One region of the Corallococcus sp. RDP092CA genome, then DNA from elsewhere that is predicted to be linked to it. Evidence: riboswitches for the same ligand, from Rfam matches in the RefSeq annotation. Region 1 holds a riboswitch; the other holds the start of a gene.
The links. A riboswitch is a leader RNA that binds a small molecule or an ion and turns the genes downstream of it on or off. The one in region 1 is predicted to bind cobalamin.

Region 1 (14,599 bases):
CGTCGTCCCGCCATCGAAGGACTTCAGGTCCAGGCCCGTGAGCGGCAGGGTGTCCACGAGCCGGGGGTGTTCCGGATCGCTCACGCTGACGCGCGCCACGGCGTTGCCCTGCTTGAAGTCGGAGCCGGCCGTGCCGAACAGCGGGATGTAGAACGTGTCGCCGCGCTTCGCGATGACCTGCGGGCTGGTGTTGGCGCCCAGGTTCACCTGCCCCACCGTGCGCAATCCCAGCCCTCCGCCCTGCGAAGCCCCTTCCCGCTTGAGCACCTGGAGCGTGTTGTTGACCGAGTCGAGGACATACACATACGGGGGGTCCACCAGGATGTCATTGGGCGAGGACGCCACCGCGCCCAGCGAGTCCTCCTCCGCCACCGTCCCCAGCGCCCCCGCCGGAGCCTGCGACAGCACCGCGCGCGCCGCGTCCGCCGCCAGCACCACGCCATCCCAGGCCGCCAGCGACTGCACGCCCGAGCCGAACTGCCGCCGGGGCCCCATCCGGTCCGTCCCCGCCTGGATGCCCACCAGTTGCCCGTTGGTGTAGCAGGCCGTCACCACGTCATACATGCAGCGGCCCGCGTGGCAGGACTGCACGTCCGGGCACACCGTGCCGCAAGCGCCGCAGTTGAGCGAATCCTCCGCGAGCACGACGCAGCTGTCCCCGCACCGCTCGGCGCCAGCGGAGCAGCCCTCGCGGCAGGTGCCGGCTTCACAGACCTGCCCGGAGGAGCACGCGGCGCCACAAGCGCCACAGTTCAGCGGGTCGCTCATGAGCGCGACGCAGGCGTCACCACAGACCTCCGTGCCCGGCTGGCAGCCGCACGCGCCCGCCTGACACGTCTCTCCCGCGCCGCACGCGGTGCCACACGCGCCGCAGTTCGACGGGTCGCCCTGGAGGTCCACGCACTCGGCGCCACAGACGCTCAGGCCCGTCGTGCACAGGACCTTCTCCTCCGGGCAGCCGGTGAGGAGCGCCGCCGCCAGGGCCGACAGCAACAGCGCGAACCGCGCATCAGGGAGGGGACGCGACATGGGAATCCTCCGGAGGAGATGGGTCGAGCGCCACGGCGAGCGTCACGTAGGCGGCGCGGCCGGGCAGCGGCATGCCGGTGTAGTCGGCGGTCCGCGCATCGAGCAGGTTCTTCACGTCGAACGACACGGTGAGGTCCGGCCGGTGCAGGAAGGTGCTGGAGGCGCCCACGCTCACCCAGGTGCGCGAGGGCAGTGACAGCCGCGCCTCGCCCACGCGGTTGATCAGCTGCGCGGACTGGACGAGCACCTCCGCGCGGCCGTTGAGCCAGCCCGGCCCCACGCGCAGCCGCCCCACCCACTTGTGGCGAGGGCGATACGGCAGCTCCTTGCCGAAGTAGCGCGGGTCACCGTAGCGGTTCTGCGTGCGGGTCCACGCGTAGCTGCTGGTGGCGGTGAGCCACGCGCGCGGTCGGGCCTCCAGCTCCACCTCCGCGCCCCACACTCGCGCGGCGGCGAAGTTGTAGGGCTTGGCGAGCATGGGCGGGTACAGCTCGTAGGCGATGAGGTTCTCGTACACCGCCGCGAAGCCGCCCGCGGTGACGCTCCAGGCGTCATCGCGCCACAAGGCCGCGGCGTCCACGGACAGGGCGCGCTCGGGCTTGAGCTCCGGGTTGGGCAGCAGCAGGCCCTGGCGGATGTAGAGCTCCAGGAACGACGGCGCGCGGTGGGACTGGCCCGCGTTGGCGCGCACGCCGAAGCCGTGGCCCAGGTCCACGCTCGCGCCCAGCTTGGGCGACAGGAGCGAGAAGCGCCCCACGCGCTCCACGCGCAGCGAGGGCACGAGCTTCAGGCGCTCGGAGAACAGGGACAGCTCGTCCATGGCCATGACGCTCGCGCGCCACCAGGACGCGGCCTGCGCGCCCACGGCCTGCGTGACGGACTCCGACGACCCGGCGAGCGTGACGGCGAGCGCGTGGGGTCCCCACACCGCGCGCCCCTCCACCTCCACGCCGCCCACGGTGTAGCGCTGCGCGCCGGAGTCCACGCCGGTGGTGCCGCCGGTGACGTCCAGCCAGTCGCGGCGGAAGAAGCCGCGAGCGCTGCCCTCGCCCGTGTCCCCGAAGGGCCGTGCCCAGCGAGCGCCCAACGACAGGCGCGTCTGGTCCTGGCGGCGGGACACGGTGGGGTTCTGCACGGTGCCCGCGAGCGCGCGGTCCTCCAGCGACACCTCCGCCAGCACGTCCACGCGTCCGCCGCCGTCCAGCCCGTGCCGGTACTTCAGGAGCGCGCCGCCGCCGCGAGCGTCATTGCGCGTGCGCACCTCCTGCGTGAGCGGGTTGTCGTCGAGCGCGGGCAGCTCATCCACGCGGTAGCTGAAGTCCCCCTGGGAGCGGCCGCCGTGCAGCAGCACCAGCGCCTGACCGTCGAGCAGCGCGCCCGACGCGGCGACGTGGGCCATCACGGTCTCGAAGCTGCCGTAGGTGACCTCGCCGCTGGAGAGCAGCCGCGACGAAGGCGCGCGGGTGACGAGGTTGACCGCGCCGCCCAGGCCGCCCGCGCCGTAGCGGGCCCCGGCCGCGCCGCGGAGGATCTCCATGCGCTCCAGCAGCGCGACGGGGATGAGCGACAGGTCCGCGACGCCGCCCGCGCCGTTGAGCGGAATGCCGTCCAGGAACACGAGCACGCCGTTGGAAGACGCGCCGCGCACCACGAGGCTCTTGCTCTGACCGTAGCCGCCGGAGTCCTGCACGACGAGGCTCGCGGAGCCGCCGAGCAGCTCCGCGGTGTCGCGAGCCTCGCCCGCGCGTTCGCGGGCATCGATGACGGTGATGGCGCCGGTGGGATCGCGGCGGCGGGCGGCGTCGACGGGGGCCTCGGAGACGTCCTTGCCGATGACCTCGACGGTGGGGAGGACGAACTCAGGGAGGGGCGTCTCGCTGGCCTCGGCCTCGGGCGCAGGCGTTTCCTGCCCGGCCTGGGCCTGCGCCTGGAAGCTGAGCACCAGGCCCATGAAGGCCCGGGCGAGAAGCGAGCGCCACATGCTCCGCCTTCCGCTCTCTCCGTCGAAGAGAGAAGGCCTCACGGCAGGACCGCTGCCGCACCCCCGGGCAGGTCTCCTGGCTCACGGGCTCCAGACGTGGGCGCACGCTGCGCCCTTCTGGAAGGAACCCTCCACCTTCCCCTCGCCGGAGCGAAAGTGGTGACAGCCGAGGCTTCCGGCCCTGGACCTCAGGGCAACCCGTTCACAGTGGCGGGACCGCGCCGGACTCGCACCGGCTTCCCTCTTGAAGGCCCGGCATGGGCACCCAAGGGCCCGGTCCTTCTAGGAGGTCACCCCCAGCCCGTCAAGGCGCGGTCCGTGGGGTCCCCCCACTTGTCGCAGCAGTGCTGTGACAATCTCAGCGCCGGGAACCACAGTGGCAAACTGAGCCAACAGGCAGCGCTCTACCCGCTGCCCCTGGTATGCATCCAATTGTCTCCGCACTGCGGAGACAATCTCCCGACTCTCACCGCGCAAGACCCGCGCTGGAGCATCCGCGCCCATCCCCGGGCGTGGACGCCGCGCACACCGCCGCACGGGTGCGCTGACATGACCTCAGAGGAACACGCCGCTGGCACGCGGGCTGCTCAAGCCCGGACGCGACCTCAGGCGGTCGAGCCAGCGAGGTGCCCGGGCCGTGGTGGCCCGGGAGTCTGAAGGGGGAAGCGTGTCGATGCTGATGGCGGGGAAGCGGTTGGCGGTGTTCTCCATCCGCGAGGGCAAGGGCGGGAGCATCTGGGTGCGCGCGGGCAGCGCGTTCGTCAACAAGGACGGCTCGCTCAACGTGCTGCTGGACGTGCTGCCCCTGGACGGGAAGCTGCACGTGCGCGAGGCGGCGGAGAAGCGCGACTCCGCGGCCAGCAGCCGCTTCGGGGGCGAGCCCTCGCTGGAGGCGGGCGTGGGGGGCCACTCGTGAAGTGGGCCTGGGGATGGGTGTTGGGCTGCATGCTGATGGGGCCGGGGCGCGCGGACGCCGCCAGCCCGCGCATGCAATACGTGGGGGTGGTCAACCTGAATGAGGCCACGGCGGCGGAGCTGGACCTGCTGCCGGGCGTGGGTGAGAAGGCGGCGCAGCGCATCCTCGAGCACCGCAAGAAGCGGCCCTTCGGGCGCATCGAGGAGCTGGTCCGGGTCAAGGGCTTCGGAAAGAAGAAGTTCCTCAAGCTGAGGGCCCACCTGGCCCTCACCGGCCCCACGACGCTCAAGGTCGAGCAGGTCCCCGCCCCCCCGCCGCCGGGAAGGGAGGGACCCGCCACGAACCCATGACAAATACAACCTTTGGTTGATTCAGGCTCACGGGGGCCGCCATTCCCGGGTCCCGGCATGTCCGGGGACGGCGGCCCTCTCTGGCTGGGATGACACACCCGGCCACCCGCTCGCGTCATGCCACCCCCCAAGGCCCCCGGCCGGGCAGCCCCGTCCGGCCGCGAGCATCCCTTCCGGATTTTGCTGGAACCCCCAAGCCGACGCGCTAGGACACGCCCATCTTTGGACCACATCAGAAAGACAGGGAGGCCGGCGGTGAGGGAGGATGCGCCCATGAAGGACACACACGCCCCGGAGTCGATTCCAGGCTCGGAAGGCAGCAAGTCCCGGGGCCCGCAGCATCAACAGTTGGGTGAGGTGCTGGAGTTCATGCGCCTCCTGTGGGCCGTGGATCACGGCCTGCAGTCCACGTCCAAGCGGATGGAGTCCACGCTGGGGCTCACCGGCCCGCAGAGGCTGGTCATCCGGCTGGTCGGACGCTTCCCGGGCATCACCGCCGGCACGCTCGCCAACATCCTCCACGTGCACCCCAGCACGCTCACCGGCGTGCTCAAGCGCCTGGAGAAGCGCGGGCTGCTGGAGCGCAAGTCGGATCCGCTCGACGGCCGCAAGGCCCTCTTCGCGCTCACCGACTCCGGCCGCGTGCTGGACATCCCCTCCGAGGGCACCGTCGAGGCCTCCGTGCAGCGCGTGCTCGCCCGCCTGCCCCGCGACCGCATCCTCTTCACCCAGGAAGTGCTCAAGACCCTCGCCGAGGAGCTGGGCGGCCTCTCGGCGAGCATGGAGGACGCCCCGGCGGCCTCCCAGACCAAGCCTTCCGCCGAGGGCTGAGCGCCCGCCCCCTGCCCTCCCGGCCGGACGGGGAGGGCACCGGTGCCCCCTCCGCGTTGTCCCCAGAACCCTGCCGTCCGCCCCTCCTTCGCGCGGCGGACACAGGGGCGCCATTTCCTGTCGCCCGCCCCGGCGTTGCACGCGCGAAGACGGCGGGAGTGGGCCACAATTGGGAAATAGCCCGCCCCCTCCGGGGTTGGCTCGCGACCGACGAGCGGACAAGCCAGCGTGAACCTCGAGACACCGCAGAGCCCCACCCCCGAGCCGCCGCCCCCGCCGCCTCCGGCTCCGCCGCCCCAGGCCCGGCGCGAAGCGCGCTCCCGCGGCGTGGTGGACCTGCTCGCCCAGGTGCGCACCCGCCAGCGGCGCCAGCTGTGGGCCCAGGGCGTCCTGCTGGGCGCCGTCGCGGCCCTCGTGCTCCTGTTCGCCACCGGCCTCCTGGGCCGGGCGGCGCCGGGGCTGGCCCAGGCGCTGCTGTGGCTCGCCGTGCCGGTGGGCGCGGCGGTGGCGTACGTCTTCGGCGTCGTGCTCGCGCACCGGCAGGTGGGCGACGACGCGCGCACCGCCCGGCTCGTGGGCCAGCGCCGCCCGGAGCTGTCGCTGGACGTGCTCGCGGCGGTGGAGCTGGCCCGCGAGCGCCGCGAGGAGGCCGGCTGGTCCCCCCAGCTCGCGGACGCGTTCCTCCAACAGATGGACGAGCGGGCCCGCACGGTGGACCCCCGGCTCGTGGTGGACCGCCAGCCCCTGCGCCGCGTGGCCCTGGCGTCCGGCTGCGCCGTGCTGCTGCTCGCGGTGCTGCTGTTCTTCGTGGGCGGCCGGTGGGCCGCGGGCTGGAAGCACCTGCGCGAGCAGGCCTCGCGCCCGGAGACCGCCGCGCAGGCGGAGCCCATCACCGGCGACATCGAGCTCACCTACCGCTACCCCGCGTACACGGGCCTCGCGCCGCGCACCGTGCCCGGCACCAACGGCGAGGTCAGCGCGCCCGCCGGCACCGAGGTCGCGCTGAAGACGCGCTCGGACCGCCCCATCGAGCGCGCGGAGGTCGTCGTCAACGGACAGACGCTGCCCCTCACCGTCACCAGCGGCCGCGAGCTCCAGGGCAGCTTCGTGGCGAAGCAGGGCGGCCACTACCACTTCGTCTTCTACGGCGCGCGCGCGAAGCCGCTCGCGGTGGGCCCGGACCTCCCCCTCACCGTGGAGGCAGACAAGGCGCCCCAGGTGACGCTGCTCACGCCGTCCACGGAGATCGAGGTCGACCCCGGCCAGACCGTGACGCTCAAGTACGAGGCCACCGACGACTACGGCCTGTCCGGCCTGGCGCTGGTGTACCGCATGCCCGGCGCGAAGCAGGAGGCGCGCGTGCCCCTGCCGCGCGAGGACAGCCGCCGCAGCCGGGGCACCTTCCGCTGGGACCTGGGCCCGCTCAAGCCCGCCCCCGGCGACCGCATCACCTACTACGTGGAGGCGAAGGACAACGACGCGGTGGAGGGCCCCAAGAAGGGCGTCAGCCGCACGCAGACCCTGCGCGTCTACAGCGCCGCCGAGCACCGCCGCGCCGCCCTGGAGAAGGCGGAGGCGCTGTGGGGCCGGCTCGTGGACCACCTGGCGGACCGCCTGGAGGGCCCCGACCGAGCAAAGCAGAAGGACGCGCAGGCGGTGGAGAGCGCGAAGTCCGTGGACTCGAGCGGCCAGCAGCTCGCGGACGACTTCCGCGCGCAGGGCAGCGAGCTGTCGCGCGAGAAGGACGTGCCCAAGGAGATCATCTCCGCGCTCCTGAACATCGGCGGGGACCTCAAGCGCAGCGTGGGCACCACCTCCGACTTCCGCCGCCTCTACCTGCGCACCCAGCGCGCGCGCGGCGAGGACTGGGGCACCGGCACCCGGCTCACCGCCGTGGTGGAGGACGAAATCGAGGGCCTGGAGCGCGACATCCTCTACCTGGAGTCGCTGCTGGACCGGCAGAAGCTGGAGGCGCTCCAGGAGCTGACGAAGCAGCTGGCCAACGACCGCCGCGACCTGTCGCGCCTCATCGAGCAGTTCAAGGCCAACCCGGACGAGGCCGCGCGCGAGCAGGTGATGCAGCAGATCCAACAGCTCAAGTCGCGCATCCAGGAGCTGATGCAGCGCATGGCCGAGCTGCGCAAGGGCATCCGCGACGAGCACCTCAACGCGGAGGCGCTGTCGGAGATGATGCAGCAGGAGGACATGCAGGGCGCCATGGACGAGGTCGAGCGCCTGATGCAGGAGGGCAAGGCGGACGAGGCCCTCGCGAAGCTCCAGGAGCTGGGCATGCAGATGGACGAGATGCTCGACTCCATGGACAAGTCCCAGGAGGACTTCGGCGCGGAGCAGTACCCGGAGCTGGCGGAGAAGTTCGGCAAGTTCATGGACGACCTGAAGGGCACCCTGGACGAGCAGCAGAAGGTCGCGGAGCAGACGCGCGCCCTGCGCGACCAGGCCCGCAGCCAGAACCGCGACCGGCTCAAGGAGAAGGGCCAGGCCCTCAAGGACGAGCTCGCGCGCAAGGTGCAGCAGGTGCAGGAGCACTACCAGAAGCTCGACCCGGGCCGGCTCAACAGCCGCGCGGCCCGCCCGCTGGAGGAGGCCCAGTCCGAGCTGCGCAACGTGGAGAACGCGCTCAAGGTGGACGACTTCGACCTCGCCGCCGAGTCCGCCGCCCGCGCGGAGGACGCCGCGCGCCAGCTGTCCAGCATGGGCGAGCAGCAGCGCCAGCTGGACGAGATGTTCGGCAACCCGCCGGAGGTGCGCCAGCAGTCCGCGAAGCTCGCGGAGCAGCTCAAGAAGGACGCGCGCGACGTGTCGGACGTGAGCCAGCAGCTCCAGAACCTCTTCCCGCCGCCGGGCTCGCAGCTGTCGCAGCAGGAGAAGCAGCAGCTCCAGCAGCTGGGCCAGCGCCAGCAGCAGCTGGAGCAGCGCGCGCAGGGCCTGCGCCAGCAGATGGAGGACATGGAGCAGACGGCGCCCCTGTTCGGGGAGGAGGCCGGCCAGCAGATGGAGGAGATTGGCCAGCGCATGGGCGAGGCCGCCCAGCGCATGCAGGGCCGCGACCCCGGCCGCGGCTACGGTGAGCAGCAGGCCGCCATGGAGGGCCTCAAGCGCTTCCAGCAGCAGATGCAGCAGAGCCAGCAGGGCCGCAAGGGCGGCCGCGGGCTGCCCATGCCCATGGGCTCCGGCCGCCGCCAGGAGGGCAACGGCCGCGACCCGCAGGACAAGGTGGAGCTGCCGGACGAGGACGCGTTCCAGGCGCCTCGCGAGTTCCGCAAGGACCTGCTGGACGCGATGAAGCAGGGCGCGCCGGAGAAGTACCGCGAGCAGGTGAAGCGCTACTACGAGGAGCTGGTGAAGTGAGCCGCCGCACGCACGCGACCATTCCCTGCCTGGGCGCCCTGTGCGCCCTGCTGCTCGCCGCCCCCGCGGCCCTCGCGCAGCCGCCCGACGCGGCCCTCAAGGAAGAGGTGAAGCAGCGGCTGGGCAAGGTGGAGCAGTCGCTGGACGACTGGGACGTGGGCGCCGCCCGCCGCGAGCTGGCCGAGGTCGAGAAGCGCGTGCCGTCCGAGCTGGAGCCCCTCAAGTACTTCCAGGGGCGCGTGGCCTTCGAGGACGGCCAGTACGACGACGCGGTGACGCTGCTGGAAGGCGCCAACATCGAGGACAAGCCGGGCAGCTACCTGCGGCTGGCCAAGGACACGCGCGCCATCGTCAAGGACCACCAGCGCGCGGAGAGCGAGCACTTCATCTTCTTCTACCCCAAGGGCAAGGAGGAGATCCTGGTGCCCTACGCGCTGGAGACGCTGGAGGCCATCCACCGCGCGCTCGCGGAGGACCTGGGCTGGACGCCGCCGGGCAAGGTGCGCGTGGAGGTGGTGAACAACGCGCGCGAGCTGTCCCGCGTCAGCACGCTGACGGAGAAGCAGATCCGCACCACCGGCACCATCGCCATCTGCAAGTTCAACAAGCTGATGGTCACGAGCCCCAAGGCCGTGGCGCAGGGCTACGACTGGCAGGACACGCTGGCGCACGAGTACGTGCACCTGGTGGTCAGCCAGCTGTCCCACAACACCGTGCCCATCTGGCTGCACGAGGGCCTGGCCAAGTTCCTGGAGTCGCGCTGGCGCGGCAAGGGCGGGCTCGCCATGACGCCCTCCACGCAGGCGCTGCTGGGCAAGCGCGTGAAGGAGGACAAGCTCATCCCCTTCGAGAAGATGCACCCCTCCATCGCCATGCTGCCCACGGCGGAGGACGCGGCCACCGCGTTCGCGGAGGTGTTCTACGCCATCGACTACATCCACGGCACCAAGGGCACCGCGGGCCTGCGCACCCTGTTGCAGGAGCTGAAGGCGGGCCAGCCGGACAAGAAGGCGGTGGAGGCGGCGACGGGCATGCCCTTCCCCCTCTTCGAGAAGACGTGGCTGGCCTACGTGAAGAAGCAGCCCTTCCCGCAGGAGCTGGTGCCGCGCGACGACCGCGTGGTGCTCAAGGAGGACGCCAAGGGGGAGAAGAAGGACAGCGAGAAGAAGGGGCGTGAGATCTCCTTCGGCGGCTTCGCCGAGGTGACCGAGGTCCCCGCGCGCAAGTTCGCGCACCTGGGCGAGGTGCTGCGCGAGCGCAACCGCGTGAAGGCCGCCGCGGAGGAGTACGCGCGGGCGCACAAGCTGGTGGGCGACAAGTACGAGTCCGTCTCCAACAAGTTCGCGCTCGCGCTCCTGGAGCTGCGCCGGCTGGATGAAGCGGAGGCCGTGCTGCGCGGCTCGCTGCGCATGCACCCGGGCTCGCCCTCCACCAACGTGCACCTGGGCCGCATCCTGCTGTTCCGCAAGGACTACCCGAAGGCGAAGACGGCGTACCTGGAGGCGCTGGCCTCGGACCCGTTCGACCCTGAGATCCACGTGGCCCTCACGCGCATCCACGGCGCGCTGGGGGAGACGGCGCTCGCGTCGCGCACGCGCGTGGCCGCCGCCAACCTCACGGGCCTCAAGCCCGACGACGTGGACCGCGCCGCCCAGGCCTTCCTGCGCGCGGAGGACGAGCTGTCGGAGACGAAGAACGTCCCGGCCGGCACGCCCGACGCCCCGAAGCCCGCCCCGGCGCCGAAGCCGGCGCCGCGCCCCGCGAAGTAGCCCTCCTCCCCGGCGGCCAGCCAGCCGGGGCTCCGCCTCCGCTCCCTTCCCGCCTTCGGGGGATGCCTGGCTTTCCGGGCACGAGGAGGACGGGATGGCGCTCCCAGACAGTCGTGCGGTGCTGAACGTCCGCGTCCGCGCCCGGGGGGCAGTGGCGGTGTCCACTGGCGCACCGGCGCGGAGGTGCAACGTGAAGTGGCACACGTCCTCCTCCCCACCCACTGGGTCCGCTGTCGCGCCCTGCTCCAACGTGCGCCGCGCGGATCCGGGAGCGTGTCCGGTCCACCGGCCTTGTCCCGCCTCACTCCCGAGGCCTTGAAAAGGAGCTGCACCCCATGAAGCGCACCCTGCACGGAGTCACCCTCGCCGCGGTCCTCCTCACCGGCGGCGTCTCGCTGGCCCAGAACGTCACGTCCCCCAACCCCGCGCCCGGCAAGACGACCCCCGCCGCGAAGGGCACGCTGGAGTTCAAGGGCTTCGAGGCCCCTGCGGACCCGAAGGCCTTCCTGGAGCGCGTGCACCACATCAACCAGACGGAGATCAAGCAGGCGAAGCTCGCGCAGCAGAACTCGCAGAACCCGGACGTGAAGAGCTACGCGCAGGCGATGATCGACGCGCACACGACCACCGACCAGAAGGTCATGGCCTATGCGAAGTCGCAGAACATGAAGCTGGCGGAGACGCCCACGCCCGCCAACACCCTGGAGAAGAAGGCCATGGCCGCGGACAAGGCGGACATGGAGAAGCTCCAGGCGCTGAAGGGCGCGCCGTTCGACTCGGCCTATATGGCCGGCCAGGTGGCCGCGCATGACGCCGCCATTGGCGAGGTGATGGCCGCCCAGCACGGCATGAACGCCACGGGCGAGCTGGCCACGCTGCTCACGAACCTCACCCAGGAGCTGCCCAGGCACCGCGACATGGCCTACCAGACCCTCGGCAAGCTGGACGAGGCCATGGGCGTGGGCGGCGCCGGCATGCAGGGCAGCACCATGGACCACGGCGCCACGGGCGCGACGACGGGCAGCTCCATGAGCGGCGCCTCGGGCACCCCCAGCGGTGCGACGAAGACGAAGTAATCCAGCCGTGATGAAGCACGGAGCGCCTCCCCTGAAGTGGATTCACGGGAGGCGCCTTCCGCGTGCATAGTGCCGGGCCATGTCACGACTGATTGCCCTGGCCTCCTGCGTCTCCGTGCTGCTCCTCACCGGCTGCTCCAACGACGCCGACGCCATCTGCGACTACCGCAAGGAGTGCTTCGACGCGGACCTGGATACCGGCAAGTGCGCCGAGAAGATCGGCGCCTGGGAGGACGAGAAGGAGAGCGAGCAGGACGCCCGCCGCGCGCGCACCGCGGAGTGCTCGCAGTGCCTCTCCGACCGGACGTGCTCGGAGGTCCTCGCCAACTGCATCGACGACTGCTTCGGCATCCCCTGAGGGGTGCGGGCGCCCCTGGGGCCTTGCGCCCCAGGGGTCCCTCCTCGCGGAGGCGCTACTTGCGCGTCCAGCGGTCCAGCCAGCCCAGCACCTCGTCGTGCCACTGGATGCTGTTCTGCGGCTTGAGCACCCAGTGGTTCTCGTCCGGGAAGTACAGGAAGCGGGACGGGATGCCCCGGCGCTGGAGCGCGGTGAAGGTGGAGATGCCCTGCGTGTCCACCACGCGGTAGTCCCTGCCGCCGTGGATGACGAGCATGGGCGTCTTCCACTTCGCCACCTGGTTCACCGGGTTGAACTGCTCATACGCCTCCGGCTTCTCCCACGGCAGCGCCTTGTGCTCCCACTCGGGGAACCACAGCTCCTCGGTGTCGTAGTAGGCGGCGCGCTCGTCGAAGATGCCGTCGTGGTTCACCAGGCACTGGAAGCCGTCCGCCCAGCTGCCGGCGATCCAGTTGATCATGTACCCGCCGTAGCTGCCGCCCAGCGCGCACCGCTTCGTCTTGTGGATGAAGGGGTACTTCTGGAGCGCGGCACCGAGGCCCTTCTTCAGGTCCTCCAGCGGCTTGCCGCCCCAGTCCCCCGCGATGGAGTCCGTGAAGGCCTGGCCGTAGCCGGTGGAGCCGTGGAAGTCGATCATCACCGCCACGTAGCCGCGGCCCGCGTACACCTGCGGGTTCCACCGGTAGTGGAAGTGGTTGCCGAAGCTGCCCTGCGGCCCGCCGTGGATGAGGAAGGCCAGCGGGTACTGGCGCTTCGGGTCGAAGTCCACGGGCTTCACCACGTAGCCGTGCACCGTCTCGTTGTTCCAGCCCGGGAAGCTGAACTGCTCGAAGGCGCCGAACTTCAGGCCCGCGAGCGCCTCCTGGTTCACCTGGGTGAGCTGGCGGGCGCCGGTGCCGTCCGCCTTCATCGCGTACAGGTCCGACGGCGAGTCCAGGTCATCCAGCGCGTAGACGACCTGGCCGTCCGCCGCGGGCTGGGGGGCGTCCGCGCTGCCGCCCTGCGTGAGGCGGCGCGCCTTGCCGGAGGCCACGTCCAGCGCGAACACCGCGTTCTGCCCCACGTCGTTGGCGGTGGTGTAGAGCGTGGCGCCGTCGTGGCTCCACGCGAGCGAGCCGGCGGAGCGGTCCCAGTCCTGGGTCAGCACGCGCTCCTGGCCGCCCGGCCACGTGCGCAGGATGACGCGGAAGCGGTCGGACTCGTAGCCGGGGCGGGACATGGCCACGTACGCGAGCGTCTTGCCGTCCGGGCTGAACACGGGGCTCGTGTCCGTGGCGCGGTTCTTCTCCGTGAGCTTGCGCGGCTTCGTCTTGCCGTCGATGGGCGCGAGGAACAGGTCCAGGTCGGTGGACCACGGCTCGGTGGTGCCCACGTCGCGCGCGGCGAAGACGAGGCCCTTGCCGTCCGGCGTGAAGGTGAACTCCTCCGCGCCGCCAAAGGGCTTGCTGGGCGCGTCCGCGTCCATGCCCTTCATCACGTCCACGGCCGTGCCGCCGGCCACGGGGACGACGAACAGGTGCGAGCGCGTGCCGTCCCGCCAGGTGTCCCAGTGCCGCGCGAAGAGCTGATCATACGCGCGGCCGGTGGTCTTCTTCTTGGAGGCCTCCGCGGCGCGCAGGGTGTTGCACGCGAGGTCCGCGCAGGCCGGGCGCACGTCCAGCGCCACCGCCAGCCGCTGGCCGTCGCGCGACAGCGCGAAGCTGTTCACGTCCAGGGGCAGCTTCGTGACGGGGAGCGGCTCGCCGCCGTCCACGGGCAGGCGCCACACCTGCGAGGAGCCGCCGCGCGACGACAGGAAGAAGAGGCTCTTGCCGTCCGGCGCCCAGACGGGGTCGCTGTCGCTGTCCGGGTGGGAGGTGAGCTGGCGCGGCGCGGAGCCGTCCAGGTTGACGAGCCACAGGTCGGTGCGGCCGCGGTTCATCTCCAGGTCGGTGGAGCGCAGGACGTAGGCCACCTGCCGTCCGTCGGGCGAGACGCGCGGGCTGCTGAGCCGGCGCAGCGTGACCAGGTCCTGTTGATTGAACGGATGGGGCGCGGACGCGGGGCTTGCGCCGAGCGCCAGGGCCGCGAGGAGCGACAGGGGCACGGGGAGGTTCCTCCGGAGAGATGGAACCCGGACCGTGCCCTCGGGAGGACGGGCTGTCCACCGATGGATGCGGGCCCCAGTGGAATGGGTGGAAGGCCCTGACGCGCGGTGCTAGAGATTCCGCCCATGAGCGCACCCATCGTCGTCCACGTCTGGTCCGACTTCGTTTGACCCTGGTGTTACGTCGGCCTCGGTGAGGTCGAGAAGCTGAAGAAGGAATACGACGTCCAGGTGGAGTGGCACCCCTACTTCCTGCGCCCGGAGACGCCTCCGGAAGGGCTGCCGCTGCCCGAGTACGTGCGCCAGGGGATGAAGGACCCCAACAACCCGCTGAAGCTCCGCGCCGCCAGGGCCGGGCTGACGCTGGTGCAGCGGGACCTCATCCCGTCCACGCGCCGCGCGCACGAGGCGGCGGAGTACGCGCGCGCCCAGGGCAGGCTGGAGCCCTTCCAGGCGGCCATCCTGCGGCGCTACTGGAGTGAAGGTCAGGACCTCTGGCAGTGGGACACGCTGCGGGCCGCGGGCGTGGAGGCCGGGTTGGATCCGGACGCGCTCCAGCGCGCGGTGGAGGAAGGCCGCTACCGGCAGCTCGTGGAGGCGTCCGTGCGCGAGGCCCAGGAGATGGGCATCCGCGCGGTGCCCACCTTCATCCTGGGCGACCGGCTGGCCATCCAGGGCGCGCACGAGTACCCGTCCTTCCAGCGGGCCATGCAGCAGCTGGGCGCGAAGCCGAGATCGCAGGGCTGAGCGCGGGCGCTACAGGCCCTTCACCAGGATGAGCAGCCGCGCGAAGGTCTCCGGGCCCTCGCCGGCCAGCCCCCGGGCGAAGTCCAG
Region 2 (14,599 bases), 140 kb from region 1:
CTCCATCGTGGTGTCCGCCGGTGACCTCATCGGCGCCACGCCGCTGCTCTCCGCGCTCTTCCACGACGAGCCCACCATCGAGGCCATGAACGACATCGGCCTGGACCTGAGCGCCGTGGGCAACCACGAGTTCGACGAGGGCGGCACGGAGCTGCTGCGCATGCAGTCCGGTGGCTGCCACCCGGTGGACGGCTGCCAGGACGGCACCGGCTTCTCCGGCGCGAAGTTCAAGTTCCTCGCGGCCAACGTCGCCACCGGCGCCGACAGCACCCTCTTCCCACGCTACGACGTGCGCGCCTTCGAGGGCGTGAAGGTGGCCTTCATCGGCATGACCCTGGAGGGCACGCCCGACATCGTCACCCCCACGGGCATCCGGGGCCTGGAGTTCAAGGACGAGGTGGAGACGGTCAACGCGCTCGTCCCGGAGCTGAAGTCGCAGGGCGTGAACGCCCTCGTCGTCATCGTGCACGAGGGCGGCGTCCCCGCCGCCGACTCGCTCTACGACGAGTGCAAGGGCATCACCGGCGCCATCGTGGACATCGCGGCGCGGCTGGACCCGGCCGTGAGCGTCATCGTCAGCGGCCACACGCACAACGCCTACAACTGCACGCTGAGCGGCAAGCTGGTCACCAGCGCCGCGTCGGTGGGCCGGCTCGTCACGGACATCGACCTGACGCTGGACGCCACCACGGGCCAGGTCGTGAAGGCGCGGGCCCAGAACGTCATCGTCACCCGCACGGTGACGCCCGACCCGGAGGTCACGGAGCTCATCACCCGCTACAAGGGCATCAGCGCGCCGCTGGAGAACCGCGTCATCGGGTGGATCGACCAGACGCTCACGCGCGGAAACCTCCAGACGGACCCCACCGGCCAGTCCACCATGGGCTTCGTCATCGCGGACGCGCAGTTGGAGGCCACCCGGCCCGCGAACCTGGGCGGCGCCCAGATTGCCTTCATGAACCCGGGCGGCGTGCGCGCGGACCTGGTGCGCGACCCCGCCGACCCCAGCGACAAGGGCGCCGTCACCTACGGCGAGTCCTTCACCGTGCAGCCCTTCGGCAACAGCCTGGTCACCCTGACGCTGACGGGCGCGCAGCTCGAGCGCCTGCTGGAGCAGCAGTGGCCCGACGCCACCACCGCCCGCATCCTCCACCCGTCCGCGGGCTTCACCTACGCGTTCAGCGCGTCCGCGCCCGCGGGCGCCAAGGTGGACCCCGCCAGCATCCAGCTCAACGGGACGACCGTGGACCCGGCCGCCACCTACCGCGTGACCGTGAACAGCTTCCTCGCCCCCGGCGGCGACGGCTTCAGCGTCCTGACGGAGGGCACGAACCCGCTGGGCGGCGCGGTGGACTCGGACGCGCTGGAGGCGTACCTCGCCGCGCACAGCTCGGAGGCCTCGCCGCTGTCGGCCCCGACGCTGGACCGCATCACCCGGCTGCCGTAGCCATCAGCGGCCGTCCGAGCCCCCTGTCACGGGGCTCGCGGTGCTGGGCCGCAAGGCGCTGTTGGTGATGGGAGGGGGCGTGATGTCCAGGCGCCGCGCCCCCGTCACCCGCTGCGTCAGCTCATCGAAGTCCAGCTCCAGGAACTTCCCGGAGCCCTCTTGAGGGAGCGCGAAGCGGATCCGCCAGTAGTTGGGGCGGATCCGCACCGCCTCGCTGTCGCCGCTGTCCGCCAGCACGATGGCGTTCTGCCGCGCGTACTCCGCGCCCGCCTCGATGACGTCGCGCTCGCCCAGCTCCTCCTGCACGGACTGGGAGCTGGGCGGCACGGGCGGGCGGCCCGTGGCGCCGGTGGCACAACCCACACCTGCCAGGAAGGCAGGCAGCAGCGCGGCGGCGAGGAGGCGGGGAACCATGCCCGAACATTGGGCACGCCCCCGTCAAGCTGCACCCCGGGGCGGCTTGCGAAGCCGTCACCCGTCGCATGCCCGCCCGGAGCGGCGGCGCGGGGCCTGCTCCTCCGGTCCCCGCTGGAATGAAAGCTACTTGGGCGTCGGCACGCCCGCGGCGCGCTCCACGACCTCGTCGATGAGGCCGTACTGCCGGGCCTCCTCGGCGCTCATGAAGTAGTCGCGCTCGGTGTCCTTCTCGATGCGCTCGATGGTGTGGCCCGTGTGCTTCACGAACAGGCCGTTGAGGTACGTGCGCAGCCGGAGGATCTCCTTGGCCTGGATGTCGATGTCCGTCGCCTGGCCCTGCGCGCCGCCCAGCGGCTGGTGGATCATGATGCGGCTGTTGGGCAGGGCGTAGCGCTTGCCCTTGGAGCCCGCCAGGAGCAGCAGCGCGCCCGCGGAGGCCGCCTGCCCGATGCAGATGGTGGACACCGGGCACTTGACGTACTGCATCGTGTCATACATCGCGAGCGCCGCCGTGACGGAGCCACCGGGCGAGTTGATGTAGAGGTTGATGCCCTTGTCCGGGTCCTCGGACTCCAGGAACAGCAGCTGGGCGACGATGAGGTTGGCCACATCGTCGTTGATGGGCGTGCCCAGGAGGATGATGCGGTCCTTGAGCAGACGGCTGTAGAGGTCGTACGCCCGCTCGCCGCGGTGCGTGGTCTCAATGACGAAGGGGACGTTCATGGCCCCCGTACCCTAATCGTCCCCCCTTCCGCGCGCTCCCCCCTTCTTGCTGGAGCGTGCGCTGTCCCACGCTTGCGCGGGGCGGAGGGGGCCGCTCCGCGCGGCCCCCCTGGGTCGGAGGCGGGCCTACAGGTTCCCGGTCATCTTCTCCGGGCGCACCCACTGGTCGAACTGCTCGGCGGTGACGAGCCCCAGCTCCACCGCCACCTCCTTCAGCGTCTTGCCCTGCTTGTGGGCCGTCTTGGCGATCTTCGCCGCGTTGTCGTAGCCGATGTGCGGGTTGAGCGCGGTGACGAGCATCAGGCTGCGCTGGAGGTTCTCCTGGAGGCGCGGGAGGTTGGGCTCGATGCCCACCGCGCAGTTCAACCGGAAGCTGCGCATGCCGTCCGCGAGCAGGCGGCAGCTCTGCAGGAAGTTCTGGATGATGAGCGGCTTGAAGACGTTGAGCTCGAAGTTGCCGGACGCGCCACCCAGGGAGATGGCCACGTCGTTGCCCATCACCTGGGCGGACAGCATGGTGAGCGCCTCGCTCTGGGTGGGGTTCACCTTGCCCGGCATGATGGAGCTGCCCGGCTCGTTCTCCGGGATGTTGATCTCGCCAATGCCCGAGCGCGGCCCGGACGACAGCCACCGGATGTCATTGGCCACCTTGAACAGCACCGCCGCCAGGCCCTTGAGCGCGCCGTGGCCCTGCACCAGCGCGTCGTTGGCGGCCAGCGCCTCGAACTTGTTGGGCGCGGTGACGAAGGGGTGGCCGGTGAGCGTCGCGATCTCGGCCGCCACGCGCTCGGCGTAGCCCGGGGGCGCGTTGAGGCCCGTGCCCACGGCGGTGCCGCCCAGGGCCAGCTCCAGCATGTGCGGCAGCGCCGCCTCGATGTGGCCCTTCGCGCGGTCCAGCTGCGCCACGTAGCCGCTGAACTCCTGGCCCAGGGTGAGCGGCGTCGCGTCCTGCAGGTGCGTGCGGCCGATCTTCACGATGGCCTGGAAGGCCTGGGACTTCTGGGCGAGCACGTCGCGCAGGGCTTGAAGCTCCGGCAGCACGTGCTTCACCACGGCCTCCACGGCGGCCACGTTCATCGCGGTGGGGAACACGTCGTTGGAGCTCTGGCCCTTGTTGACGTCGTCGTTGGCGTGGACCTTGCGGCCCTCGCCGCGCTCGCCGCCCAGGAGCTCCGAGGCGCGGTTGGCCAGCACCTCGTTGCAGTTCATGTTCGTCTGGGTGCCGCTGCCCGTCTGCCACACCAGCAGCGGGAACTCCTCGTCGTGCTGGCCGGCGAGGACCTCATCCGCGGCCTTCACGATGGCCTGGGCCTTCTCCTGGGAGAGGGAGCCGTTCTCCTGGTTCACCCGCGCGGCGGCCTTCTTCACCAGCACCAGGGCGTGGACGAGCGCCAGGGGCATGCGCTCCGAGGAGATGGCGAAGTTCTGGCGGCTGCGCTGCGTCTGCGCGCCCCAGAGCCGGTCGGCGGGGACTTCGATGGGGCCAAAGGTGTCCTTCTCGATGCGAACGTTCTTCGTGCTCACGGTGGGGTGTCTCCAGGCCAGGGACGATGTCCCGGCGCGATTAACACCGCCGCGTCGCCACGGCAGGCCTGAGTGAAGGGCGGATGCCAGATCTCCAACGCTCCGCCGCCCCTCACCGGCCCCAGCGGCCTCTGAAGGCCGGCGGCCACCCCGGAGCGACGCTCAGACGCGCTTCTCCCAGCGGGGCGTGTCCTCGTCCACCGGCGTGTTCGCGACCTTGGACACCCAGTCCAGCGTCCCCTGCAGCGGGGCCCGGCCGTAGGGCTTCGCCGGGATGAACGCCCAGAGCAACAGGTAGAGCGCCGCGCCCATCCCCGCGGACGCGAACAGCATCAGCACGAACGCCACCCGCACCAGCGAGACCTCCACGCCCAGCTCGCGCGCGAGCGCCCCGCAGACGCCCAGGAGCGCCCGCCCCTCACCCCGGTGCAGCGGCACCGTGCGCGCGCGGCAGTGCGGGCAGCGCGGCGCCTCCCCGGACAGCTCCCCCGAACAGGCCCTGCACCGCGTCGTGACGTCCATGAGGTGACCTCCCAGTCAGGCCCCCGCTTGGCACGATGGGGGTCTCATCCCTACCTACGGAGCCCATCGCCCGCGATTGCAGCCCCCTCCGGCGCCGTGATTCCGGGGGCTTATGTCCTGCCGCGTCAGTGGATTTACAGATTTAATCCCGGTGATGTTGACAGCCTTACAGGCAAGCAGCTTCTAATTCACCAAGGCTTCACATCCCATGAGGGTAGAGACATCTTTCAGCCCGTTGAGCCGCTTTTACAACGCATCTCGTCAGGAGCCGACATGGACGCGCGCACCTCCCAGAAGCCCCCCGCCTTCGGCCCCGGCGTGACCGTGGAGGGGCCCTGGAACCCGGATTACGCGGAGGTGCTGACGCAGGAGGCCATGGCCTTCGTGGCGAAGCTGGCCCGCACCTTCGGTGAACGCCGGGAAGCACTGTTGGAGAACCGCAAGAAGGTGGCGCAGGCCTGGCGCAAGGGCGAACGCCCTCACTTCCTCCCGGAGACGGCGGACCTCCGGAGGGGCGACTGGACCGTGTCTCCGGTGCCCGCGGAGCTGCAGGACCGGCGCGTGGAGATCACCGGCCCGGTGGACCGGAAGATGATCATCAACGCGCTCAACTCCGGCGCCAGCGTCTTCATGGCGGACTTCGAGGACGCCAACAGCCCCACCTGGGACAACGTGGTGCGCGGCCAGCTGAACCTGCGCGACGCCGTGCGGAAGACCATCTCCTTCACGGCGGAGAACGGGAAGCGGTACGCGCTCAACGACAAGCACGCCGTCCTCTTCGTGCGCCCGCGCGGCTGGCACCTGCCGGAGCGGCACGTGCGCATCGACGGCAAGCCCCTCTCCGGCTCGCTCTTCGACTTCGGCCTGTTCTTCTTCCACAACGCGCGCGAGCAGCTGAAGCGCGGCACGGGCCCCTACTTCTACCTGCCCAAGATGCAGAGCCACCTGGAGGCCCGGCTGTGGAACGACGTGTTCCACCTGGCCCAGAGCGAGCTCGACATCCCGCGCGGCACCATCAAGGCCACGGTCCTCATCGAGACGCTGCCCGCCGCGTTCGAGATGGATGAGATCCTCTACGAGCTGCGCGAGCACTCGGCCGGCCTCAACTGCGGCCGCTGGGACTACATCTTCAGCTTCATCAAGACGCTCCAGTCCGACGCGTCCGTGGTGCTGCCCGACCGCGGGCAGGTGACCATGGACAAGGGCTTCCTCGACGCCTACTCGCAGCTGCTCATCCAGACCTGCCACCGACGGGGCGCGCACGCCATGGGCGGCATGGCCGCCTTCATCCCCATCAAGGGGGACGCGGCCGCCAACGACGCGGTGCTGGCCAAGGTCCGCGCGGACAAGCTGCGCGAGGTGAGCAACGGCCACGACGGCACCTGGGTCGCGCACCCGGGCCTCGTCCCCGTGGCGAAGGAGATCTTCGACGCGCGGATGAAGGGCCCCAACCAGGTGGCCAACAAGCGCGAGGACGTGCGCGTCACGGAGGCGGACCTGCTCCAGGTGCCCTCCGGCACGCGCACGGAGGAGGGCCTGCGCCACAACATCCGCGTGGGCATCCAGTACACCGCCGCGTGGCTGGGCGGCCTGGGCTGCGTGCCCCTCTACAACCTGATGGAGGACGCGGCCACGGCCGAAATCTCGCGCGCCCAGGTGTGGCAGTGGATCCACCACGGCGCCACGCTGGAGGACGGCCGCAAGGTGACGCCGGAGCTGTTCCGCACGCTGCTCGCGGAGGAGATGGCGCGCATGGACCGCGAGGGCGCCACCGAGCGCTACGGCCAGGCGCACATGGAGAAGTCCCGCGAGCTCTTCGAGCAGCTCTCCACCGCGCCCGCCTTCGAGGACTTCCTCACCCTGCCGGCCTACGAGGCCCTCGATCCGCAGTCCTGACGCCGCCCAACCCGCTTCACCGAAGTCTCTTCCACCCTTCACCGCAAGCCCGAGGAGTCCTGGCATGTACGACGCGACGCCGACCACTTCCGATGCCTCCCCCCACGCGAAGCTCCATGCGCAGCGCTTCGAGGGGATCAAGCGCAACTACTCCGACAAGGACGTGGAGAAGCTGCGCGGCTCCATCCGCGTGAGCCACACCCTGGCGGAGATGGGCGCCAGGCGCCTCTGGGAGCTGCTCCACACGGAGGACTACATCAACGCGCTGGGCGCCCTCACCGGCAACCAGGCCGTGCAGATGGTGCGCGCGGGCCTCAAGGCCATCTACCTGTCCGGCTGGCAGGTCGCCGCGGACGCGAACTCCGCCGGCCAGATGTACCCGGACCAGAGCCTCTACCCGGCGGACTCCGTCCCCTCCGTGGTGAAGAAGATCAACAACGCCCTGCGCCGCGCGGACCAGATCGACCACGCGGAGGGCCGCAAGGACCGCTACTGGTTCGCGCCCATCATCGCGGACGCGGAGGCCGGCTTCGGCGGGCCGCTCAACGCCTACGAGCTGATGAAGGGCATGATCGAAGCGGGCGCCGCGGGCGTGCACTTCGAGGACCAGCTGGCCAGCGAGAAGAAGTGCGGCCACATGGGCGGCAAGGTGCTGGTGCCCACCAGCCACTTCGTGCGCACGCTGACGGCGGCGCGCCTGGCGGCGGACGTGATGGGCGTGCCCACGCTGCTCGTCGCCCGCACGGACGCGGACAGCGCCAAGCTCCTCATGAGCGACGCGGACGAGTACGACCACGCCTTCATCGACAAGGCGGCGGGCCGCACGGGCGAGGGCTTCTACCGCATCAAGGGCGGCCTGGAGTGCGCCATCGCGCGCGGCCTGGCCTACGCCCCGTACGCGGACCTGGTGTGGTGCGAGACCAGCACCCCGGACCTCGCGCAGGCCAGGGCCTTCGCCGAGGGCATCCGCAAGCAGTTCCCCAACAAGATGCTCGCGTACAACTGCTCGCCGTCCTTCAACTGGAAGAAGAACCTGGACGACAGCACCATCGCGAAGTTCCAGCGCGAGCTGGGCGCCATGGGCTACAAGTTCCAGTTCGTCACCCTGGCGGGCTTCCACGCGCTGAACTTCTCCATGTACGAGCTGGCCCGTCAGTACAAGGACCGCGGCATGGCGGCCTACAGCGAGATGCAGCAGTCCGAGTTCGGCGCGGAGAAGCACGGCTACACCGCCACGCGTCACCAGCGCGAGGTGGGCACCGGCTACTTCGACCAGGTCGCCGAGGTGATCTCCGGCGGCAGCGCCAGCACCCTGGCCCTGCACGAGTCCACCGAGGCCCACCAGTTCTAGGCCGGGCGGATCATCCCGAGGGTCGGTGAGGGGGGCGAGGCCGCGGCGTCCAGGGGAAAATTCCCCGGGATTCCGCGGCCTTCGCCGTTCGCGAGGCGAAAGAGGCAACTTCCCGGAGGCCGGGGCGATAATGGGGAGAACGAACTTGAAGCCCCACAGGCGCGCCTTCGGGAGTGCCGCTCGGTTGACCGGGGCCTTTTTTTGACGGGAGCCGCCATGAACCGCATCACGTCCCTCTCCGGTCCGCGGGTGCAGCCTGCCACGACGAACACGACCTCCTCCGTGGCGGGCAGCCGCTTCGGCTCGCTGCTGTCGGGCGCGACCGCGCAGCAGCCGAAGGCGGGCGCGCAGCTGACGGGCGGCTCGGTGGTGTCGTCGGCGCTGGCGCAGCTGGGGGCCGCGCCGCACGGCTCGCTGCTGGGCACCTACACCGCGGGCGCCACCTCCACGCCGGTGAACGTCTCGGGCAACCAGGCCCAGCAGCAGCAGGCCGCGACGTCGCAGGCGGGCGCGGAGCCCAAGAGCGAGGAGCTGCAGGCGCTGGAGGAGCTGGCCACCATGTCCGCGGTGTCCATGTCCCAGTCCATCCTGCACATGGGTGGCATGAAGCTGGACCTGGAGCGCGAGTAGCCCCGCGCCTCCGGCCGTTCTGCATCCCCTGACTTCACGTGAGCCCTGGGGGAGACCTCAGGGCTTTTTCTTGTCGCTGTCGTCGCTGTACTTGTCGCGGATGCCGGCGTGCCGGTGCCGCGTGTCGTTCCACGGCTGATCCACGTCGGTGCGCTGCCCGCCGTTCTGCCCGGTGACGTCGTTGAGCTCCTCGGCGCGGCCCTCGGCGGGCACCTGGTCGCCGTGCTCGTCCGGGTCCTTCTGCTTGCGGGGGTCCAGCGGGATGCCGGCGCTCTTCTTGAGGTATTCGTCCTTGGGGTCCATGCCGTCATTCCTCCCTTGAGCCCTCAAGGTGGTGACGGGGCGCCGCGCCGGGAGCGGCCGGGCGGCCGGGGGGACGCTTCCTCAGTTGAGGTACTTCGGCCTGGCGGGCGCGGCGGGGGGCTGGGCCTTCATCATCTCCAGGCCCTGGCGGGTGAGGACGAAGCGGACGACGCCGGAGCCGCGCTCGGTCTCGATCTCGGCCTCGAAGGCGGGCCCGGCGATGCCGCCCAGGGACACGTCCTTGCGCAGGTTGTTCACGCGGCCGGAGAGCAGATCGCCAGCCACCTCGCGCGAGCCCTCGCCGCGCGTGTACAGCTCGTAGGCGGCCTCGTGCAGCGTCATGGCCAGCGCCGGGGTGAGGGGCTGGGAGCTGAAGAGCACGGAGATGAGGAGCCAGTAAGGCGTCTGTTCAGCCATCGCGCGGGGCAGTGTAACGGGTGCGGCTAGCGGGCGCGCGGCTGTCTGCGGGAGGCGATGGCCTCCGCGAGCACGCCCTGGGCCTTCCAGTGGCCATACAGGCGGCCCTGGGACGCGAGGAAGTCCAGCCGCTGCCGGGTGCGCGCGTCCAGGCGCCCGGGGGGCGCGTCGCGGAACGGCGTGCCGGGCAGCGGCATGAAGGTGTGGCCGTGCACGCGGGCGCCCAGGTCGGACAGGCGCTGCATGAGGTCCAGGGTGGCGTCCACGTCCGCGGGCTCTTCCCCCGGCAGGCCCAGGATGAAGTCCACGTTGGGCACGAAGCCGCCCTCCACCGCGAGCCGGGCGGCGCGCACCACGGTCTCCACGTCGTGGCCGCGCCGGGTGGCCTGGAGGATGCGTTCGGAGCCGGACTGGCCGCCGATGATGAGGTTGTCGTTGGCCACGTAGCGCTTGAGCAGCGCCAGGGCCTCCGGCGTGACGTGCTCCGGGCGCACCTCCGAGGGGAAGGTGCCGTAGTAGACGCGCCCGTCCGGGGCCATGGCCTCCGTCACGGCGACGAGCAGCGCCTCCACGGCGGCCAGGTTCACGGTCTCGTCGGCGGTGCCGTAGGACAGGGACGTGGGGGTGATGAAGCGCAGGTCGCGCCGACCCATGCGGCGCAGCTCGCGGGCCCAGTGGGCGATGTTGGCGATGGTGCGGTGCCGGAAGCGCGCCTTGGACATGAAGGGCGTCTGGCAGAAGCGGCACGCGTAGATGCAGCCGCGGGTGATCTCGATGGCGCCGTACTTCACGTGCTTCACGGCGAACGGCGGGAAGTCGTCCAGGCGCACGCCCTCGCCGTGGCCGCGCTGCACGAGCTTGCCGTCCTCGAGGTGCGCGGTGCCGTGCGTGGCGCGCGGGTCCTCGCCCTTGAGGACGCGGGCGAGGATGGCGCGCAGGGTGTGCTCGCCCTCGCCCACGGCGACGAGGTCGAAGCCGGCCTGGAGCGTCTGGAGCGTCTCCGCGGTGGCGTGCACGCCGCCCGCGATGCAGAGGACGTCGCGGCCCTCCAGCCGCTCGCGCACCCACGTGAGCTCCTCCACGGAGGGGCCGAAGCTGGCGGAGTAGAAGGACCACGCGGCGACGACGGTGTCGCCCGCGTCCACGCGCGCGCGCAGGGTGTCCAGCAGGGCCTCGCGGCTGCGAGGGAAGTGCAGCGACACGTCCGCGAGCGCGGGGTCCGCCTCCACGGCGCCGGCGAGCACGGTGAAGGCGTACTTGCCGGGGTACTGGTAGCTCAGGACGAGCGAGACCTTGCGAGGCGTCTGCGACATGGCTGCCGGGGATGATGCCACAGGGCCCGCGCCCGGCGGGGCACGCCTGCCCGGCGCGCGGGCACGGCCCCCCAACCCTCGGTGAGCAGTCATGCCGAGCCTCCTCGCACGGAAGCGCGGGCGCCTTCCATCCGTAACCTGCGGCCCCGGCCTTGATGCTTGGCGGAGGCAGCGCTCGCGTCTAACGTGCGCCCCGCCGACGGTGCCTCGCGGGAGTCCGCGAGGTTTAGCAAGGGAATCCGGTGGGAATCCGGAGCTGCCCCGCAGCGGTGAGTGGGAACGAACGCCGTCAGACGCACTGGTCCGGCAGTCGGACTGGGAAGCGACGGCCAGTAGGCGCCACGGACGCGGCCTCCTGAACGGGAAGCGCGCTCCGGAAGCACGCCCACGAGTCCGAAAACCTGCCGCCGGCCCCTGCGGAGAATCGTCTCCTCCAGGGCGGTACCCCGGGCCCTCGCGGGAAGGTCCGGCAACCCTTCGCGGTCCACGCGTCCGCCACCGCCCGTGCCCCGGGCCCGGGAGCCGTGTGTCCCGGTGTCCCTTCCGCACGCGGCGCGCACGGCCGCTCGGGCCTGGAGTCCCTCCTCATGACGTCCCCTTCCCTCCCCCCGTCCGCCACGGAGACCCGCATGGTGGACATGGTCTTCCCGGATCAGACCAACCACTACGGCACCCTCTTCGGCGGACAGGCGCTGCGCTTGATGGACATGTCCGCGTTCATCACCGCCAGCCGCTACGCGCGGCGCACCGTCGTCACCGCGTCCAGCGAACGCGTGGACTTCCACACCCCCGTGCGCCAGGGCCAGCTGGTGGAGCTGGTGGGCCGCGTCGTCGCCACCGGCCGCACCTCCCTCACCGTGGACGTGGAGCTGTTCGCCGAAGACCTCCTGTCCGGCGCACGACAGCTGTGCACGCGCGGACGCTTCATCCTCGTCGCGCTCGACGCGGAGCGCCGTCCCACCGCCGTGCCGCCGCTCGCGCCGGAGAACCAGACATGACAGACATTGCCTTGACACCTGAAACAAGCCGGGCGTATAGACGACGCCATGCTGGTGCCTGGGTTTGCCCAGGCTGAAAAGGGAACCCGGTCCGAAGCCGGGGCTGCCCCGCAGCGGTAGGTGAGAACGACCGCCGTCCATGACACTGGCGCCCACGTGGGCGCTGGGAAGTGACGGCCAGTAGGAACTCCGGCACCCCGGTGCCGGACGCGCTCACGAGCCCGAAGACCTGCCCGCATCCGTGTCGTGGGAGACATCCACGGACGGTTCGACCTGGAGCCCCGAGGGAGGGCGGGAAGGTCCGCGCAAGGCCTTGTTTCCACAGGACTTTGCCCGGCACGTTCCCTCCTCATCCCTCCTGTCTCCAGCCACCCGCGGGGGTGGGGGTCGGTGTCTTCGGGCCCTCACGCGGCCCGGGTGCGCGGCGTCGCGCCTGGACACCCCTCCCTCCACCTTCGCGGGCCATTGGCCGGGCGACGCGGGTCGCCCGTGAGGACGGACGACGATGCGTGGAACACCGCGGAGACGGCGCGAGGCAGTGACAGGACACGGGAGCCAGACACGGCGCGCCAGCCCCCGGGTGCGGCGCCGCTGACGACGTCCTCCGTTTCGCGACGCAATTCCTTTCATCCACCGTGGCCGCGTCCCGCGCGCGCCGCCAGGGGAGCCGTCTGCCTTTGAACGCCATCCGCTACCCCGACGGGAACGTGCTCCTGCGCAACCTGTCGCGCGAGTTCCCCGTCGTCACCCACGGCGAGGGCGTCTACCTGTACGACGCCCAGGGCCGCCGCTACCTGGACGGCTCGGCGGGCGCGCTGGTGGCCAGCGTGGGCCACGGCAACCGCGAGGTGGCGGACCGCATCCATGCGCAGCTGCTTCAGGTCGCGTACGTCAACGGCACCCACTTCACGACGGAGGTGACCGAGGCGCTGGCCGCGCGCCTGTGCGCGCACGCGCCCGCGGGGCTGAGGCGGGCGGCCTTCCTCGGCTCGGGGTCGGAGGCCATCGAGGCGGCCGTGAAGTTCGCGCGGCAGCTGTGCGTGGAGCGGGGCCAGCCCCAGCGCACGCGCGTCATCACCCGCGTGCCCGGCTACCACGGCAACACGCTCTACGCGCTGTCCATGTCCGGACGGCCGCACTACCAGACGTTCTTCGGCCCCCTGCTGTCGGAGGTCGTCACCACGCCCGCGCCCTACCCCTACCGCTGCGGCCTGGAGGACTACGCGCGGGACGGCGCCGCGCACTACGCGCGGCTGCTGGAGGAGACGCTCCAGCGCGTGGGGCCGGACACCGTCGCGGCGTTCGTCGCGGAGCCGGTCATCGGCTCGTCGGCGGGCGCGGCCGTGCCGCCGCCCGGGTACTTCGAGCAGGTCTCCGCCATCTGCCGCCGCCACGGCATCCTGGTCATCGCCGACGAGGTGATGTGCGGCTGCGGGCGCACCGGGCGCTTCTTCGCGAGCGACCAGGTGGGGCTCACGCCGGACCTGCTGGTGCTGGGCAAGGGCCTGAGCGGCGGCTACGCCCCGCTGAGCGCGGTGCTGGTGCGCGAGGACCACCTGGAGGAGCTGCGCCAGGGCTCCGGCGGCTTCATGCACGCGCAGACGTACCTCCAGGCCCCGTGCATGACGGCCGCGGGCGTGGCGGTGCTGGACTACTACGAGCGGCACGACCTGGTGGCGCACGCCGCGCGCGTGGGCGCCCACCTGCAACGCCGCCTGCGCGAGGTCCTCCTGCCCCTGCCCCACGTGGGCTCCGTGCAGGGCGTGGGGCTGATGGCGGGCGTGGAGCTGGTGGAGGACAAGGCCACGAAGCGGCCCTTCCCGCGCACGCGCAAGGTGGTGGAGGGGCTGCTCGCGGAGCTGTTCTCGCGGGGGCTCGTCCTCTGGCCCAACACCGGCCACGCCGACGGGACGAACGGCGACCTGCTGATGGTGGGCCCGCCGCTGATCATCACCGAGCCCCAGGTGGACGAGCTGGTGGACCTGCTCGCCCGGGGCCTGACCCGTTTCCTGGAGCGGTCATGACCTTTCGCATCACCTATTCGGTGTTGGACGCGGACCTGACGGAGCTGCACGCGCGCTTCGACGCGGCGCTCGCCACGGTGCGCGCCCGCCTGGGCGCGGAGCACCCGTCGTGGATCGCCGGCAAGGCGCACGCGAGCGGCGACCTGCTGGACAGCCGCAATCCCTCGCGGCCGTCGGAGGTGGTGGGCCGCTTCCACCGCACCGCGCCCGGCGAGGTGGGGCGCGTGGTGCTCGCGGCCAAGGAGGCCCAGCGCGCGTGGGGCGCCACCGCGTGGGAGGAGCGCGTCCGCATCCTGCGCCGCGCCGCGGACCTCATCTCCGAGCGCCGGTGGGAGCTGGCCGCGGGGATGACGCTGGAGGTGGGCAAGAACCGGCTGGAGGCGCTGGGCGACGTGGAGGAGTCCGCGGACCTGCTGCGCTACTACGCCGGCCAGGTGGAGTCCGCGCGCGGCTTCCACCTGCCCATGGCGCGCCTGTCCCCCCGCGAGGACACGCGCAGCGTGCTGCGTCCCTACGGCGTCTTCGTCGTCATCTCCCCGTTCAACTTCCCGCTCGCGCTGGCCGCCGGGATGAGCGCGGGCGCGCTGCTGGGCGGCAACGCGGTCATCCTCAAGCCCAGCGAGGACGCCCCCGGCTGCGCCGAGGGCCTCTTCCAGGCGCTGCGGGACGCGGGCCTGCCGGGCGGCGTGCTCCAGGTGGTGCATGGCGAGGGGGAAGGCCTGGGCTCCGCGCTCGTGCGCCACCCCGCGGTGGACGGCGTGGCCTTCACCGGCAGCACCCGGGTGGGCATGGAGCTGTTCCGCGTCCTCACCGAGCAGCACGTGCGGCCCGCGCTGCTGGAGCTGGGGGGCAAGAACGCGGCCATCGTCTGCCAGGACGCGGACCTGGAGGCGGCGGTGGAGGGCTGCCACCGCTCCGCGTTCGGCATGTCCGGCCAGAAGTGCAGCGCGCTGTCGCGCATCTACGTGCACGAGGACGTGCGCCAGGACTTCGTCGAGCGGCTGGCCCGAAAGGCCCGCGACACGGTGGTGGGG

Region 2: it holds a riboswitch for cobalamin, as region 1 does, so the genes downstream of both, U8525_RS08775 (acyl-CoA thioesterase) here and U8525_RS08245 (TonB-dependent receptor plug domain-containing protein) in region 1, are expected to answer to the same signal.

Annotation. Positions count from the first base shown of each region.
Region 1 is NZ_JAYESI010000005.1:160,642-175,240, reverse strand. Features, by position in the region: gene U8525_RS08250 (MXAN_6577-like cysteine-rich protein) at 1-1,029, opposite strand, end outside; gene U8525_RS08245 (TonB-dependent receptor plug domain-containing protein) at 1,010-3,010, opposite strand; cobalamin riboswitch at 3,059-3,294, opposite strand; gene U8525_RS08240 (hypothetical protein) at 3,684-3,926, shown strand; gene U8525_RS08235 (ComEA family DNA-binding protein) at 3,956-4,276, shown strand; gene U8525_RS08230 (MarR family winged helix-turn-helix transcriptional regulator) at 4,550-5,107, shown strand; gene U8525_RS08225 (DUF4175 family protein) at 5,336-8,476, shown strand; gene U8525_RS08220 (peptidase MA family metallohydrolase) at 8,473-10,245, shown strand; gene U8525_RS08215 (DUF4142 domain-containing protein) at 10,581-11,321, shown strand; gene U8525_RS08210 (hypothetical protein) at 11,401-11,679, shown strand; gene U8525_RS08205 (prolyl oligopeptidase family serine peptidase) at 11,735-13,765, opposite strand; partial or broken gene U8525_RS08200 (DsbA family protein) at 13,949-14,512, shown strand; gene fliB (flagellin lysine-N-methylase) at 14,522-14,599, opposite strand, start outside.
Region 2 is NZ_JAYESI010000005.1:304,436-319,034, reverse strand. Features, by position in the region: gene U8525_RS08830 (bifunctional UDP-sugar hydrolase/5'-nucleotidase) at 1-1,447, shown strand, start outside; gene U8525_RS08825 (hypothetical protein) at 1,451-1,861, opposite strand; gene clpP (ATP-dependent Clp endopeptidase proteolytic subunit ClpP) at 1,988-2,587, opposite strand; gene fumC (class II fumarate hydratase) at 2,714-4,111, opposite strand; gene U8525_RS08810 (PspC domain-containing protein) at 4,274-4,633, opposite strand; gene aceB (malate synthase A) at 4,907-6,529, shown strand; gene aceA (isocitrate lyase) at 6,594-7,880, shown strand; gene U8525_RS08795 (hypothetical protein) at 8,097-8,510, shown strand; gene U8525_RS08790 (hypothetical protein) at 8,568-8,813, opposite strand; gene U8525_RS08785 (hypothetical protein) at 8,895-9,230, opposite strand; gene U8525_RS08780 (TIGR04013 family B12-binding domain/radical SAM domain-containing protein) at 9,257-10,543, opposite strand; cobalamin riboswitch at 10,727-10,967, shown strand; gene U8525_RS08775 (acyl-CoA thioesterase) at 11,131-11,541, shown strand; cobalamin riboswitch at 11,577-11,793, shown strand; gene U8525_RS08770 (aspartate aminotransferase family protein) at 12,219-13,565, shown strand; gene U8525_RS08765 (aldehyde dehydrogenase family protein) at 13,562-14,599, shown strand, end outside.